DNA from 2 places in the Flavobacterium sp. FlaQc-57 genome. Region 2 is predicted to be linked to the other one. Evidence: riboswitches for the same ligand, from Rfam matches in the RefSeq annotation. Region 2 holds a riboswitch; the other holds the start of a gene.

Region 1 (7,781 bases), on a different contig from region 2:
GTAGAGAGCAAATACTACGTAAACATATTGTGTGTATTTCATGTAACCCATAATCTGTATTTTTTTATTCGTTTGATTCTATTTCGCCACTTACACGTTGCGAATTAATCACTTTAAAATCTTTACTAAAATCTATTCCTTGTCCGTACGAAACTCCTTTCGCATCTGTAAGTTTAAATTTTCTTTCGGTATAAAACCATTCATTTTTCTGATCAAAATACAATTGTTCAGTCTCCAGCATCTGCCCTGTTTCTGATGTAATTTTAACCTTTCCCTGCAAATCTATTATACTTGTTGGCTTGTATGAAATTGAATAATTTGCTGTTATAAAAGTACGCTTTTGTTTTTTATCATATAACACCACATCTATTCCTTTTGGAAATTCTGTAAATGGAAAATCAAGATTAGAATAATCTAACATTTTCGGACTCTTAAGAATACCTGTTATTTGTCCGGAATCTGTGTATTTGATATTAACAGTATCAGCATCACTTCCTGGAACGAACTCTGAGAAGTTAATTTTCTGAACTTCTTTAAAATTACTTTCGCATCCAAAAAACAGTGTCACAGTAAAAACTGTGACAACCGCTATTATATATCTCTTTGGTAAATTCATTTGCCAAATGTAGTAAATTGTAATGAGCTTAAAAAAACATAAAGGCTTATGCTTAATTGAATTTGCTTTTCACGAACCATCTGTCGTTAAAAGAGAAACTTAAGCTAAAATTGAAATAGTTTTCCTGAACTAAATTTGCCGACATTGTACCTCTTTTACCAAATTCTAAACCAACGTTTACATTTGACCAAGATCCATTTCCAAGCGGAATTCCTGCTCCAAGGTTCATACCTATATCATTGATTGCCTCGTTATTAACTACCAATCCTATTTTCTCATATTTCAAACCGGCTCTATAAGTGATTCTACTTAAATAACTTGTGAAAGATGCATAATTTGGAACATAATATCCTCCTACTGCATATTTTTGATATTTTTCGTAACGAACATTATCTGCTGAATTGTAGTAATTTGCAAGTTGTCCATTACCTTGAAATGACATCGTAGTACCAACTAACCATTTTCTTGGCTGACCAATACCTGCACCAAATGTAACTTTGTTTGGTAATTTTAAATCTGAATCTGTTGAAGGAACTACATAAGGGTCCGGATCTGTAGTAACTGCAATAACTCTTGAGTTGTGTGAACTTAATGTACTAGCAAATGTATAATTCAAACTAGTAAACAATGTCAACTTCTTATCAATTTTTGTTTGATACATTGTACCAATATTAAAACTAACTCCTGACAACTCTGAAGTATTTGTTTCTGTTGTTGCATTTTGAACTCCTGAAACAAGCTCTAAACTTGTTGTTGTAATTTTCCCAAAATTATATTGTGCGTCTGCACCAATATTCCAATTTGGTCTAATTTTATATCCTAAACCAAAAAACACTTTATTCACACCACCTTTTCCTTCAAGCTGTGAGCTTGTTGCACCTTCGGTAGCTGTATTATCATTTCGAATTTTGTATCCAACTGAAGTTACCGGAACTAAACCAAACGCTGCACCAAATTTTCCCATCGGAATTCCTAATGCCAAATAATCGAAAGTAGCACGTTGGGCTTTTTCAGTCTGAGTATCTGTTTTAAATTTAGATGAACCAAAAGATCCTCCAACAGTAAAAGTTGTTTGTCTCAAACTAGCATAACTTGATGGATTTTCAATATTCAAGTGAATACTATCCTGCTCAACTGAAACTCCGGCCATAGACCTGTTTTCAAGAGTTCCTTTAAATCTCACATCACCAATTCCAAAAAAAGAATAAGGCGAAGCGGTACCTTGCTGAGCGAATGAAACGAACGAGATAAGCAAACAAGCGCTTACTATAATTTTTTTAATCATTGTCGATTTTATATTGAAATGTTTGGCTCAAACTCTCCAAAAGGAAATTTGAATTGGCAAATATGGTATTTTTTAATCGTTTAGCCAAAAAATCTGCATCTCCACCCGTTAAAATTATTATAAAATTTGAAAAGTTTCTCCGATATTCATCGATAAAACCGTCAATCTCATAGACGAACCCATTAACAACTCCAGAATGAATCGCCTGTTTTGTTGAGTTTCCTATATATAATTCCGGTTCTTCGAATGTCAGTAAAGGCAACTTGGCCGTGTAGTTATGTAAAGCTTCATATCGCAATCTGAGTCCCGGAGAAATTGCTCCGCCCAAATAATTATCATTTTCGTCGATAAAATCGTAGGTTATACAAGTTCCGGCATCAATCACTAATCTGTTTTGTTTTGGAAATTGCAGCGTAGCTCCTGCCGCCAAAACCATTCTGTCAATTCCTAAAGTTTTTGGAGTCGCATATTTATTTATAAAGGGGAAAGCATCTTCATGTGTCAAAAAATGGACTTTAAGTTGATTTTCGAAATCTAAAAAAGATTGTTTTTCAATATTTCCTACCGATGCCACGACCAAATCAGAACAACTTTGAAACTTTTCTAAAATTTTTTTAATTTTTTTTTCGAGATCATTTTTCTCAAAAATAAACTTTTCAAGAATAGTACTCCCCTCAAAAACAGCAGCTTTAATTCGAGTATTACCAACATCAACCGTTAAAATCATAGTTTGTTTTTTACATTTGCGAAGATACGAATTGATTTTTTTAAAAAAATGTTTTGGATAAATGAAAAATGATCCTATATTTGCACCCGCAATCAGCACGGTGCCTTAGCTCAGATGGTAGAGCAATGGACTGAAAATCCATGTGTCCCTGGTTCGATCCCTGGAGGCACCACCGTTAAAACCCGAATAGAAATATTCGGGTTTTTTGTTTTTAACATTTCTCTTTAAAATGCATTACTTATATATACTTTATTCGAGTTCAACTAAAAAATTCTATATTGGAGAAACAAGCAATATAGATCAAAGAATTTCAAAACATCAAAATCATTTCTATTCCAATTCTTTTACAAAAATAGCCAATGATTGGGAAGTGGTACTAACTTTTAGTTGTCAGGATAAAGATGAAGCTATATACCTTGAAAGTTTCATTAAAAGAATGAAAAGTAAAATTTTCAACAACAAAATAATCGCAGATCCATCAATACTAAAAGATATTCTGTCTAAACGAAAATCCAAATGTGTTCCTGGTTCTCCCGAAGCCTCGGGACTGGAGGCACCACCGTTAAAACCCGAATAGAAATATTCGGGTTTTTTGTTTTTAATATTTTCGTGAAAATTTAACCGCAAAGAGCGCTAAGATTTACGCAAAGGTTCACAAGTTTCAATTTTTATATATTTAGCTATCTTCAAATTATAGCTCGCGATTTTAAGCATGAAACACTTGGATGCTTGACAATAAATTGCACTTCAATGATTTAAAATACTAAAAACATTTACAACATAATCAAAAAGGTTCGCAAAGCTTTAAATTAAACTTTGCGAACCTTTGCGTAAATCTTAGCGTCCTTTTCGGTTAAAATAAGCTATTGATGAAATACAGAAACTGCAGGGAAATAATATCCAGAATAACTTACTGTTTCCTTCTTAACACCTGAGTCAGCATTAAACAAATAAAGATTATTGATTGCGAAATTTGTTCCAAATCCCTCATTAACTGTATTTACCACCAAAGAATTTTTCTTTCGATCGTAACCAATTCCTGCACCGTATAATATATTGGATTGTGTTAATGTAACAAAAGGTGTTGCCAATGAAGCTACATCTCCATTGTATTTATAAATTTCTTTACCACCGCTAAAACTTCCATTTTTAGCAATAAAAACATTGTTTTTGGCCGCTACAATAGACCCTGGATGCCAAGCTCCCCAACTTCCATAGGCTTGAAATGCTATTGCAATTTCTTTTACTTCAAGTGTATTTGAATCTATGCTTATCAGTTTTTTACCTCCTGCTGCCCACACTTTTTTATCATCGGTTACAGCAAATCCTAAAACCATACTTGGAATAGTTTTTTCAACCACCAACGTTGAAGCATTAATAACAATAACACCTTTTGAAGAAGACAACGCGAAAATGTAACCATTAGCTTTTACAATATCTCCAACCTGACCTGTAACACCTTCAATTTGTCCATTCAATTCCATTGTGTTAAGGTTAAGCTTAAAAATTCCTTTTCCCGAAGTTAATAATGCCTGATTCTCATCAATACCCACTACTGCACGCCAGTCGTTTCCGCCTTGAGCAGGAATTCTTTTTTCTTCTTTAAGTGAATAAGCATCTGCCACCACAACAGGTCCGCCAACTTTAGAAACTAAAAATAGTTTTTTATTAAAAATTGTTCCAAACTCTAATGTAGATGATTCCGGTTTTAAATTTTTATCGGGATTTACTTTTACAAAAACGCTGTCTTCTATTGCTTTTGTATCATATCTGTAGAATCCAACTGTTCCTGTTCCGTGTCCAAACCATCCTTCATTGATCATAAAGAAACCATTTTCATAAGCTCCTAAAGTGTGGATATCATATGTTAGAGAAACCTTTCCTCCATCGTTTTTGGCTGTCATTGTTATTTTAAAATCGCCTCTCGTTTCTGGCTTAAAAGTATAAGTAGAATCAGATCCTACAACACTTCCGTTAACTGCCCATTCAAAAACAACATTTTTTCTGTCTGCTAATTTTGAACTTAATTGTACTGTTTTTCCAATCGTCAAAGTATCTTTTAATTGCTGCTCTCCTTTTATTACCGGAGGCGCCGTAAAATCGTCATCACTATTACATGAAACTGTTAGCAACATCAAAGAAGCAATTGCGATTAATGGTCTGGAAAAAAAATGGTTTTTCATTGTTAAATATTTAAAATTATAGTACTTAATTTTTTAAATCGACTGTAACAAAAAAGTTTTACAAAGCAGCTTGCCTGCTTTCGTTAAAAGCAAAACATCTTGCAAATCGATAAGTTTTAATGATTTTTTTTGGAAAAAATGAAGGTATCGAACAGAAAAACTTCTGAAAGGAAATTACTTTTACGATATAATATTTGAGGAAAAAAGATTCTCATAAATTCAGTTTTGACTTACGAGAATAGAATAACCAAACAATACATAATCACGGAAAGCGATTAGTATTATTCTTAATTCAAGCTTCAATCCCCGAAAGCTATATTATTACTATAAAAATGGCAGGTCTTCTGACTTGCTCCCTACACCCAGCCTTCCCTTTCAAAATGAAAAGTGACGTATTAAAGGGTTTCAGTTAATGAGCTTACAGCTGCGGGACAGTTTTGGAGTTACACCAAATTCCCTTTTAATGTCAATATCTTATCAATATGACAACCATTTTCCGATTTAAATTCGAGGCGCAAATCTACAGTTTTCTTTTTAAAGAAAATAAATGAGCTCTTACTAATTATCAAGCCTCATTATTCCATCACTTTTTATGTATTAATTTGAATTATTTCGATGCTTCTTTTTACATTAAAAAGATGTCAATAAATAAGTTCTTTTTGTTAAAAAAGTATTAACTAAATAAAAAAATATCTTCTATATTCGTAAAATCATAATTAATAATTTTATTTATTATCAAAAACACATAGCGCTTTATGAGCAAAACTTCTACAAAAGGCATTTGGAAAGTAATTTCGGCCTCATCAATGGGGACAATGATTGAATGGTATGATTTCTATATTTTTGGAAGTTTAGCTGTTGTAATTTCAACTAAATTCTTTCCAAGCGATAATCCAACGGCAGCATTTTTATCGACTTTAGCCACTTTTGCGGCAGGATTTGTAGTTCGCCCTTTTGGAGCGCTATTCTTTGGGAGACTTGGCGATATTATTGGTCGTAAATATACTTTTATGGCTACTTTATTATTAATGGGAGGTTCTACTTTTTTAATTGGCTGTATTCCGAGTTATGAGACTATTGGTTTTTTAGCTCCTTTATTGGTTCTAATTTTACGTTTATTACAAGGGCTTGCTCTTGGAGGAGAATATGGCGGAGCGGCCACTTATGTTGCTGAACACGCTCCCGCGGGACAAAAAGGATATTGGACATCCTGGATTCAGACTACTGCAACGGTCGGCCTTTTCATTTCATTAATGGTGATCCTAGCCACAAAAAATGTACTCTCTGCAGAAGATTTTGATACTTGGGGATGGCGTGTTCCGTTTTGGGTGTCTATTGTAATGGTTGGTGTTTCGTATTTGATACGTAAAAACATGGATGAATCTCCTGAATTTGCCAAGGCCAAAAAGGAAGGAACTACGAGTACAAACCCGCTAAAAGAAAGCTTTGGAAACAGATATAACTTAAAATTTGTTCTACTTGCTTTATTTGGAGCAACAATGGGACAAGGTGTTGTTTGGTATACTGGCCAGTTTTACGCCATGAGTTTCATGAAAACGGTGATGAATATTGATTCTTCACAGGTTGATAGTTTATTGGGAATTGCTTTATTATTGGGTACTCCGTTTTTTATTTTCTTTGGATGGCTAAGTGATAAAGTAGGCCGAAAATACATTATGATGGGCGGAATGCTTCTTGCTATTTTATTTTATAGACCTATTTATAAAATGATGTACACGACTACTGATGTAAACTATAAGACTGAAATTGTAGAAAAAAGACTTCAAAATACTGAAACTACTAAAAATAATGATTTAATTACCACAATTTCAAAAACCTATACTGACGAAACTTCGTACGTGGAGAAGAAAACAACTTTTAACGATAAAAAGGAACCTCAAAGTCATATTTCCATTACCATTAATTCCAGCGATGAGTGGACATTGATTTTCCTGGTTTTTATTCAGGTTCTATTTGTAACTATGGTATACGGTCCAATTGCTGCTTTTTTAGTAGAAATGTTTCCAACGAAAATTAGATACACTTCAATGTCTCTCCCGTATCACGTTGGTAATGGCATTTTTGGTGGCTTACTTCCTGCCATTTCAACTTATTTTGTAACGCATGCCAAGGATTCAGGAAAACCTGATTTTTACCTTGACGGACTTTGGTACCCTATTATTATTGCCTCTGTTTGCTTTGTAATTGGAATGATTTATATTGACAATAAAAATAAAACTAACCACCTTTAATACTACTAACTATGAATGCGATCAAACAAATTTTGGGTGTTTTATGGATTATTCTGGCAGTTGCAGCGGCTTATTTTTGCGTGTTTGAATTTGGCTTACCAAAACTACTTTCAGACAAACAAGATGATTTAGTCTTTGGCATAATTATCCTTTTTATTCTTACTCCTCTAATTGTTTTAGGACTTGGAACTTTTGGTTATTTTGCTGTAATTGGAGAATACAACGAGAAGAAATAATAAACGCTCAGGAGTAAAGAAATAGAAAAGGGCTGTCTATCTTCATAGAGCAGCCCTTTTGCATTACTAACCAAACCTAATTTTTAATCTACAGAATACCTATAAATTTTATTTTTTAATAAGTTTCATTACTTGATTTTTTCCATTTTCATCAAGAGCTTTTACAAGGTATAAGCCTGTTTTTAGATCACTTACATTAAACTGAAAATCTGCATTTCCGTTTGTGCTGAAACTCTTTACCAACTGACCTGAAACTGCATAAATCTGAACTTTATTTGTTGTAATGTTCAGCGTAAAATAATTTGAAACCGGATTTGGATACAAACTGATAGTATTACCTTTTTCAAAATCTTCTATTGCTAAATTGGCTACTTTATTACCGTAAATTCGATACTCACCAGCTGGTATATTTATAGTCGCATTTACATCAGTCACATTAATAGTACTATTGTCCATTAAATTATACCATGTTCCTGTGTATT
Region 2 (7,781 bases):
GCTCACAAAAAAATAGGTTCCAATTCCTAGTAAAACAACAACTGAGGCTGCAATTGATAACCACGCTACATTTCGTTTTTTAGCTTTTAGTGGTATTTCTTGCGTCGATTTTTGTTGTTTTACCTGAGAGAAATAACCAAACATTGATTTGTATTGTTCTAAATGCTGCGCAACATCTGATGAAGAAAAATATTCTTTTAATTGATTTTCTTCGGCAATACTTGTTTCTCCCTGAAAGTACTTTTCTAATATATTTTCTATTTTATCTAATTCCATAACTGTGTGTGTTAACCATTGATTCTCTTATTTTTTTTCTCGCTCTTGAAAGTGCTACCCGAATAGCCGTTTCATTCATGTTGACAATTTTCGCAATTTCATCAAATTCATATTGTTCAACATCGCGTAACTGAATTAAAATTTGTAGTTGTTCAGGCAACTGACCTATTATTTTTTCGACCCATTCTAAACTATTCGAATCTTCCAGTTTTTTATCCAATTGCGGCTCACGATCTGTAAAATTATTATGAACGATTTTTAGATTACCGGCTCTTTTTGATTTCAGTTGATCGAGGCAATAATTTTTTGTCATTGTCATTGCAACTGCTTCAATATTATTATAAGCGTCTAAATTGTCTTTCTTATTCCATAGTTTAACCATTACTTCCTGAGTAGCATCTTCAGCCTCTTCGGTGCTGGTTAATAATCGTTTTGCCAGACGAAAAACTTTGTCTTTAAAAGGATTTATTAATTCTATAAACACATTCTGATTCATAAAATCTATTGGTTATTCGTTAGCTTATATAGTCAAGACGAGGCACTATTATTTTTGTTACAAGGGTGTATGTTTTTTTTATTAAAAAAAACATAAAAAAATAATTACTGTTAAAACTAAAGATACTATTTTTACGTTAATACTACATAGATACCACTATATGAAAACAATATTTAAGAACGTACTGTTATTATTTTTACTTGCTTTTTCTTTGCAATCCTGCGAAGATCAAGACGATGTGGAGTCTCCGGCAGCTTTACAAGTTGATGATTTTATCTGGAAAGGTTTGAACCAATATTATTTGTGGCAAGCCGATGTTCCTAATTTGGCAGATACTCGTTTTAATAATCAGGAAGCATTAAATTCTTTTTTAAGAGGATATTCTAAACCGGAAGATTTGTTTCAGGATTTATTGAATAAACCAATTAGCAAATTTCCAAAAGGACAAGCGATTGATCGTTTTAGCTGGCTTGTTGATGATTATACGGTTTTAGAGCAGGAACTACAGGGAACTTCAAAAAATAATGGAGTAGATTTTAGATTGAGTTATAAGCCAAACAGTAACACAGAGTTAGTAGGTTATGTTCGATATATAATTCCTAATTCTGATGCTTCTAAAAAAGATATCAAACGTGGAGATCTTTTTACTGCCGTAAATGGAACACAATTAACGGTTTCTAATTATCAATCACTTTTGGCAGCTGATAGTTATACATTAAATATGGTTAACTTTAATGCAACCACTGTGGCTTTTGAGTCGAACGGAAAATCTGTAGCACTTGTAAAAACAATTTTAGACGAAAATCCTATTTTTATTAATAAAGTAATTACCTCGGGAAGTCATAAAATTGGCTACTTAATGTATAACGGCTTTTATGCTAATTATGACGCACAGCTTAATGCTGCTTTTGCAGATTTAAAAGCACAAGGTATTACTGATTTTGTTTTAGATTTAAGATATAACGGAGGAGGTTCGATACAAACGGCAACACGTTTAGCAAGTATGATTACAGGGCAGTTTACCACTAAAATTTTTGCTAAAGAAAAATGGAATGCAAAAATTAATGGCTATTTTGAAATTAATGATCCTGAATCGCTAAATAATAGGTTTGTAGATAAAATGGATGGAGCTGCGATTAACAGTTTAAATTTAACTAAAATATATATTCTAACAACTAGCGGAACCGCTTCGGCAAGTGAATTAGTTATAAATGGTTTAGCGCCTTATATTTCTGTGACTCAAATAGGGGAGACAACGGTTGGTAAAAATGTAGGTTCTATTACAATATATGATTCTCCAACTTTTGGAAAAGCAGGAAGAAATCCAAATCATAAATATGCGATGCAACCTTTAGTTTTAAAAATTGTGAATTCGGCTGATTTTGGTGAATATACTAATGGTTTGCCACCAACTTTTGAGCAATTAGAACGTATAACGAATCTGGGTGTTTTAGGTGATGCATCTGAACCATTGCTGAATGTTGCGATTTCTAAAATTACAGGAGCAACTTCTAAAAAAGTGCAATTGGATAAAGGTGTTGCTTTAAAAGCTTTTACAGATTCTAAAGGAATGAGTGGAATTAAGAATCAAATGTATCTTGAAAAAGCTCCCGAAGGACTTTTAAGATCATTAAAATAAAAACAACAAAAAAGGCTTTCAGAAATGAAAGCCTTTTTTATTAGAAATGTCTCATCCAAAAACTACTTCTAAAAAACAATAATGATATTAATCATTAAAGTAAAAACCGTTTGTTCCTATACCGGTAGTTAATTCTTTTTGTAATGCTCCGGTTAAATTATAAATGTAAGCTTTACCATCAGACGTAAAGTTTCCTTGAGCAACATAAATACGAGCGTCGTTAACTGCGAATCCGTATATATATGTTGCAGGAGTTGTGATAATTGCAGTTGTTGATGCAGCGGTAGCATTTAGGTTCATCGCATAAACAGAACTTCCTACTGTGTAATAAATTTTGTTGTCTTCAATATCCATGAATCCGGCTCCACTTAAGCTTTCAGGAAAAGTAACTTTAGTAGTTGTTTTGTCTGCTATTTTTATTTTTACAAGTTCGCTGGCATTTCCAAAACCTCCTTTTAAAATGTATAAAACGCCATTTTCTTCTTCAATACAATCAGCGTTAAGACCAATTTGTACAGGAGCGTCCAGTTTTTTTGTTGCGATATCAACGATCAATAATTTGTCATTATATGAATCTGTGATGTAAAGTTTTCCGTTTTCTAAAACTACTCTGTTAGCAGTAGAATTCAAATCGATTTTAGATTCAAAAGTGTTAGTTGCCAGGTTAATTACCGCAACATAATCATCTGTATTTCCTGTTGCTGCATTTTCGTATGAATACGTATTTGCGTTGGTAACATATGCTTTACCGTCTTTAACAACTCCGTATCTTGGGTTTTTTAAACCAGTTTCGATTTTTGTAATTAACTTAAAAGTATAACGGTTAACTACTGTAATGTTGTTGGCGCCACCAGAAATAATATAAGCGTTGTCTCCGCTAAAAAAGATATTTTGGGCAAATTTCCCAAGGATATCATTCCCATTTACAGTCGAATAAACGTCTTTAGTAAAAGAAGTTAAATCATTACTTGAAAACGAAACAGAACCTTGTGTAGTTCCTTCATTCAGAACAAAGAAACCATTATCATAAACTCCTTTTGGAGCATCGTCGTTATCATCATTTGAACAAGAAACAAATAACGAGGCGCTAAGTGCTATTAAAAATAATTTGCTAAACTTCATTATATTAAAATTTTAAGGTTAAATACATATTAAAATTGCGACCCGGCATAGGTCTGTACTCCAGACTTTCATACGCTTTGTTAAACAGGTTTAATACCTGGAATCCAAGTTTGAAAGAATCGAGAAATTTAAAATCATAATCGATTCCGATGTTCGAAACGTTATAATCATTTACAATGTCTTTTGGATTATTATCGCCTGTGGTGTAAACAAAACCATTATACATAAATTGATAATAAGCAGAAATGTTATTTCTAGAATAAGAAACAGATGCCGTTGCTTTGTGAAAGGGTACAAAAAAGAGCTGTTTTTCAGTTTCTTCATCTTTAGAAATGGTGTAGGCGTAAGTGGCATTTGCAGCAAAGTAGTTTTTACCAAAATGTTTTTTCCAGCTTAGTAAAGTTTCTGCACCGTAGCTATTAACGTTATCTGTGTTTTTTGGCGACCAAATTCCGTTATTCCCAGGAACCCATTGCAATAGATCTTTTATTTTCATGTAATAAAAGGTCTGTGTAAGCGAAATGTTTTTAAAAGTAAAAACGTTACCAATTTCTGCCTGATAAGAACTTTCGGGTTTTAAGTCCGGATTTCCACCTTCTTCCCAATACAAATCATTAAAAGTTGGAATTCTGAAATTTCGGGACAGATTCAATTTTAAATTGTACAATTTGCTAAATTGATAAGAAGATCCCAGTGAGAATAAAACAGGGGATTCGTAATTATCTGTAAACTCTTTTCGGATACCAAATTCATTTTTCCAATCTGCTGAAAGATCTTGTTTTACTAATAAAGCAGCAGAGCTAATTTCTCTAATATGATCACCAAAACCACTTCCGTAACCTTTAGTTCTGTTGTAGTCCAGAATTGCATTTACTTGTGTCGATTTAGAAAGCTGATAGCCTAAATCTGCTTTTGTAATCATGCTTTCCGTCTTTCCGTAGGTGAAAAAATTAATAGCGTTATTAGGGTAATATTGGTAGTTTTCGAATATATAAGCCGCTTTTAAATTGGTGGTAAATTTGCCAAAATCGCCATCGTATTCTAATAAGTTTCGGTTAAAGCCATTTACATATCGTGTTTTAGTTTCCGATTCTGATAATAAAGACGTATTTCGATCAGTATTTGAAGTTTGACTGTATAATTTCAGGCTATTCTTTGCATTGAATTTGTAACCAACATTCGCGCTCATTGTAATGACGTCATATTGTCCGTTTTGGTTCCAGCGTTGTTCACCTTTCCAATTGTATTGGTTTAAATACTTATAATCATTAGTCGAACTGTTTTTAGAAAAACCAATTTGCGCACTCCATTTCTCGTTCGAAATATTAGTTTTATAATTGATTCCGATAGTATTGAAGCTGCCATAATCTAATTTTAAATTGTTTTCGAATCTTTTATAAAAACCTAAATCATTATTAAGGTGCACAGTTCCGCCAACTGCACCACTTCCGTAAAGTACACTTCCTCCACCGGCTTTTACACTAATCGAATTATAATCAGAACCTGAAATCGTATTAAAATCAGTACTTCCGTTCATTTGCGAATTAATATTGATTCCGTTCCAGATTACAGCTGTTTGCGATGCGGTTGTGCCTCTAAAAGCAACTGTCGAAAGCATTCCGCGTCCATATTCCTTAAAATAAATAGTAGAATTGAAGTTTAATAAATCAGTAAGTAGAGCCTCATTCTTATTAATAACAGAATCATTAAGTTTTAGAACCGATTGAGAGTTGGAGTATTTCTTAAGATTGGCATCTGAAACTACAACTTCTTTAAGTTTATTAATAGAGTCATTCTGCGCCGAAATAATCTGGCACAATAGCAATAAGAAAAAAGCAAAACGTTTATTTAAAGTCATAATTTCTACACTCTTTTTCCCGAGAGCTCGATATTAGTTACAAAGGCAGGTCTCCTGGCTTGCGTCTTGTTGTTTACCTTCCCATTCGCCGGGGCGAGCAGTGGTTTTGTAGATAACAACAAGCATTCTTTTCAGAACAAAGCTTACAGTTGCGGGTACAGCTCAAGATTTTTAATTCTACTTGATTCCCTTTTAATGTGTTTTTTTATAATTATAACACAACCTTAATTTCGTGCAAAGATAAAGTTAAAATTGTCGAATTTTCAAATATGTTTTGCTTTTTAAATCAAATTCTAAACAAAAACGTCTTTAAGCCTCAATTTTGATGACTTGTCCAAAATCTACTTTATTGTTAAAGGCATCTTTTAGTGGTAATGAAGTGTGATGACATAATATACTTCTTATTACTCCGGCGTGAGCAACGACAACAATTGGTTTTGTTGTGTTTTTAGAAATGATATCAGATAAGAAACCTCCAACTCTTTCATGTAATTTTACAAAAGATTCACCGTTTGAAACAGTAATATTGACAAAGTCTTCCATCCACGGATTAAGTTGTTCGGGAGGAATATCATTCCAGTTTTTCATTTCCCAATCACCAAAATCCATTTCCATTAATCGATCGTCTTTTTCGAATGATACGGTGTTGGTTTTATTTTGAATATAATCTGCCAGAATAACACAACGTTTTAACGGACTGGAAAAAAGTACTATTTCTGAGGGTAATTGCGAGATGATGTTTTCAAAAATACTTTCAAAGGGCTGCATTAACCCTACATCAGATTGTCCATAGCAAATGCCTTTTTCGCAAATGGTCTCAGTATGGCGTACTAGATAAATTTCCATATAAAAAGAATGCTTAAATAATAAACTACTTCGCAAACTTGCTGTGTTGCACCCAAACAATCACCTGTGTAACCATCGATCCATTTTTGAAAATATCGAGCTAAAAAATAACGCGTAATAAAAACCGGAACAATTGCAAAAAGAAACTGATAATGAAAATAAGAGAAAACAAATAATGGAATTAATCCGAAAGAAAATGAACCTAAAATCTCTTTCCAGGTGTGATTTTTTGCTATAGGTTTACTTTTGCTTGTAGCATCATCTCTGGAATATTCATGTGTAAAAATTATCGAAATTGCTGCCAATCGGCTCAAAGCATGTGCAGAGATAAATAAAAGGAAAACTTGAAGAATTGAAATAGAAGTATCCATCTTAAAAATCAAAATCGATTCAGATAGTAATTTAAATTTCAGTAAAAATAATAAAACAATACCAATTGCTCCGTAAGCGCCAATGGCACTGTCTTTCATAATGATCAGGATTTTTTCTTTAGTCCATCCACCGCCAAAACCATCACAAACATCTGCAAAACCATCTTCGTGAAAAGCTCCGGTTGTAAGAACAGAAATAACAAGGGCAAAAATTACCGCTATTTCTGTGGATAGAAAAAGAGAAAAAAGATAGAATGCAAAAAAAGAAATGCTTCCAACAATCCACCCAATTAAAGGAAAATAACGTGTTGCCTTATTTAAATAATCAGGATGATGATCAATGTTTTTTGGGCAAGGAATTCTAGTATAAAACATTAAAGAAGTGAAGAAGATATGTAGTTCTTTTTTCATTGATTTTGATATAAAATTTATTTGTTTTGTCATTTCGACGAAGGAGAAATTAGACCCGTAATTCGATAAAGATTGGCGACCATTTGTGCGGAGTTTCTAATGTGATTTCTCCTTCGTCGAAATGATACAGATTGCGAAAAAAACTTGCTTTTTTAATGACAAACAGAGCTTTTACTTCCTGCTAATTCCCGCACTTTCAAAACTAGCCATATCATTCAAAAAAACTTCAGCTGATTTCAAAATTGGAAATGCTATTGCGCAGCCCGTTCCTTCGCCCAGGCGTAAATCTAAATTTAAAATTGGTTTTGCATGTAAATAATCAAGTAGTTTTTGATGTGCTTGTTCAGCAGAACAATGACAAAAAACAGTATTTTTTATAATATCGGGATTTATTTTTGAAGCAATTAAAAATGCGACACTGCAAATAAAACCGTCAATCAAAATAATCATTTTATTTTCAAAAGCAGTTAGCATTCCGCTTGCCATTTGTATAATTTCGAAACCTCCAAAATAGGCAAGTTGTTCTTTTAATTCGGCTGGACCAGAATAGTTTTCGATAGCTTTTTTAAGTAAGTTTTGTTTTTCGAGTAATTTATTGTTTTCAACTCCGGTTCCTTTCCCTACACATTCTTCAATTGGTAAACCAGTAAAAAGACTCATTAAAACAGATGCTGTTGAGGTATTGCCGATTCCCATTTCGCCAAATCCAATACAGTTTGAACCTGTTTTGGCAATTTCTTCAACAATCAATTTTCCTTTTTC

What was found. A riboswitch is a leader RNA that binds a small molecule or an ion and turns the genes downstream of it on or off. The one in region 2 is predicted to bind cobalamin.
Region 1: linked by a shared signal. The riboswitch ahead of ACHRVZ_RS10015 (DUF5074 domain-containing protein) and the one ahead of ACHRVZ_RS15085 (TonB-dependent receptor plug domain-containing protein) in region 2 are both predicted to bind cobalamin.

The regions. Positions count from the first base shown of each region.
Region 1 is NZ_JBIPDA010000002.1:932,947-940,727, reverse strand. Features, by position in the region: gene ACHRVZ_RS10045 (hypothetical protein) at 1-51, opposite strand, end outside; gene lptC (LPS export ABC transporter periplasmic protein LptC) at 65-616, opposite strand; gene ACHRVZ_RS10035 (hypothetical protein) at 669-1,901, opposite strand; gene ACHRVZ_RS10030 (type III pantothenate kinase) at 1,894-2,628, opposite strand; tRNA gene ACHRVZ_RS10025 (tRNA-Phe) at 2,728-2,800, shown strand; gene ACHRVZ_RS10020 (GIY-YIG nuclease family protein) at 2,858-3,205, shown strand; gene ACHRVZ_RS10015 (DUF5074 domain-containing protein) at 3,492-4,811, opposite strand; cobalamin riboswitch at 5,128-5,320, opposite strand; gene ACHRVZ_RS10010 (MFS transporter) at 5,567-7,063, shown strand; gene ACHRVZ_RS10005 (DUF6814 family protein) at 7,075-7,299, shown strand; gene ACHRVZ_RS10000 (alpha-amylase family glycosyl hydrolase) at 7,408-7,781, opposite strand, start outside.
Region 2 is NZ_JBIPDA010000004.1:364,283-372,063, forward strand. Features, by position in the region: gene ACHRVZ_RS15065 (hypothetical protein) at 1-276, opposite strand, end outside; gene ACHRVZ_RS15070 (RNA polymerase sigma factor) at 263-772, opposite strand; gene ACHRVZ_RS15075 (S41 family peptidase) at 933-2,411, shown strand; gene ACHRVZ_RS15080 (YncE family protein) at 2,499-3,533, opposite strand; gene ACHRVZ_RS15085 (TonB-dependent receptor plug domain-containing protein) at 3,538-5,391, opposite strand; cobalamin riboswitch at 5,418-5,633, opposite strand; gene cobC (alpha-ribazole phosphatase) at 5,701-6,237, opposite strand; gene ACHRVZ_RS15095 (adenosylcobinamide-GDP ribazoletransferase) at 6,222-7,019, opposite strand; gene cobT (nicotinate-nucleotide--dimethylbenzimidazole phosphoribosyltransferase) at 7,191-7,781, opposite strand, start outside.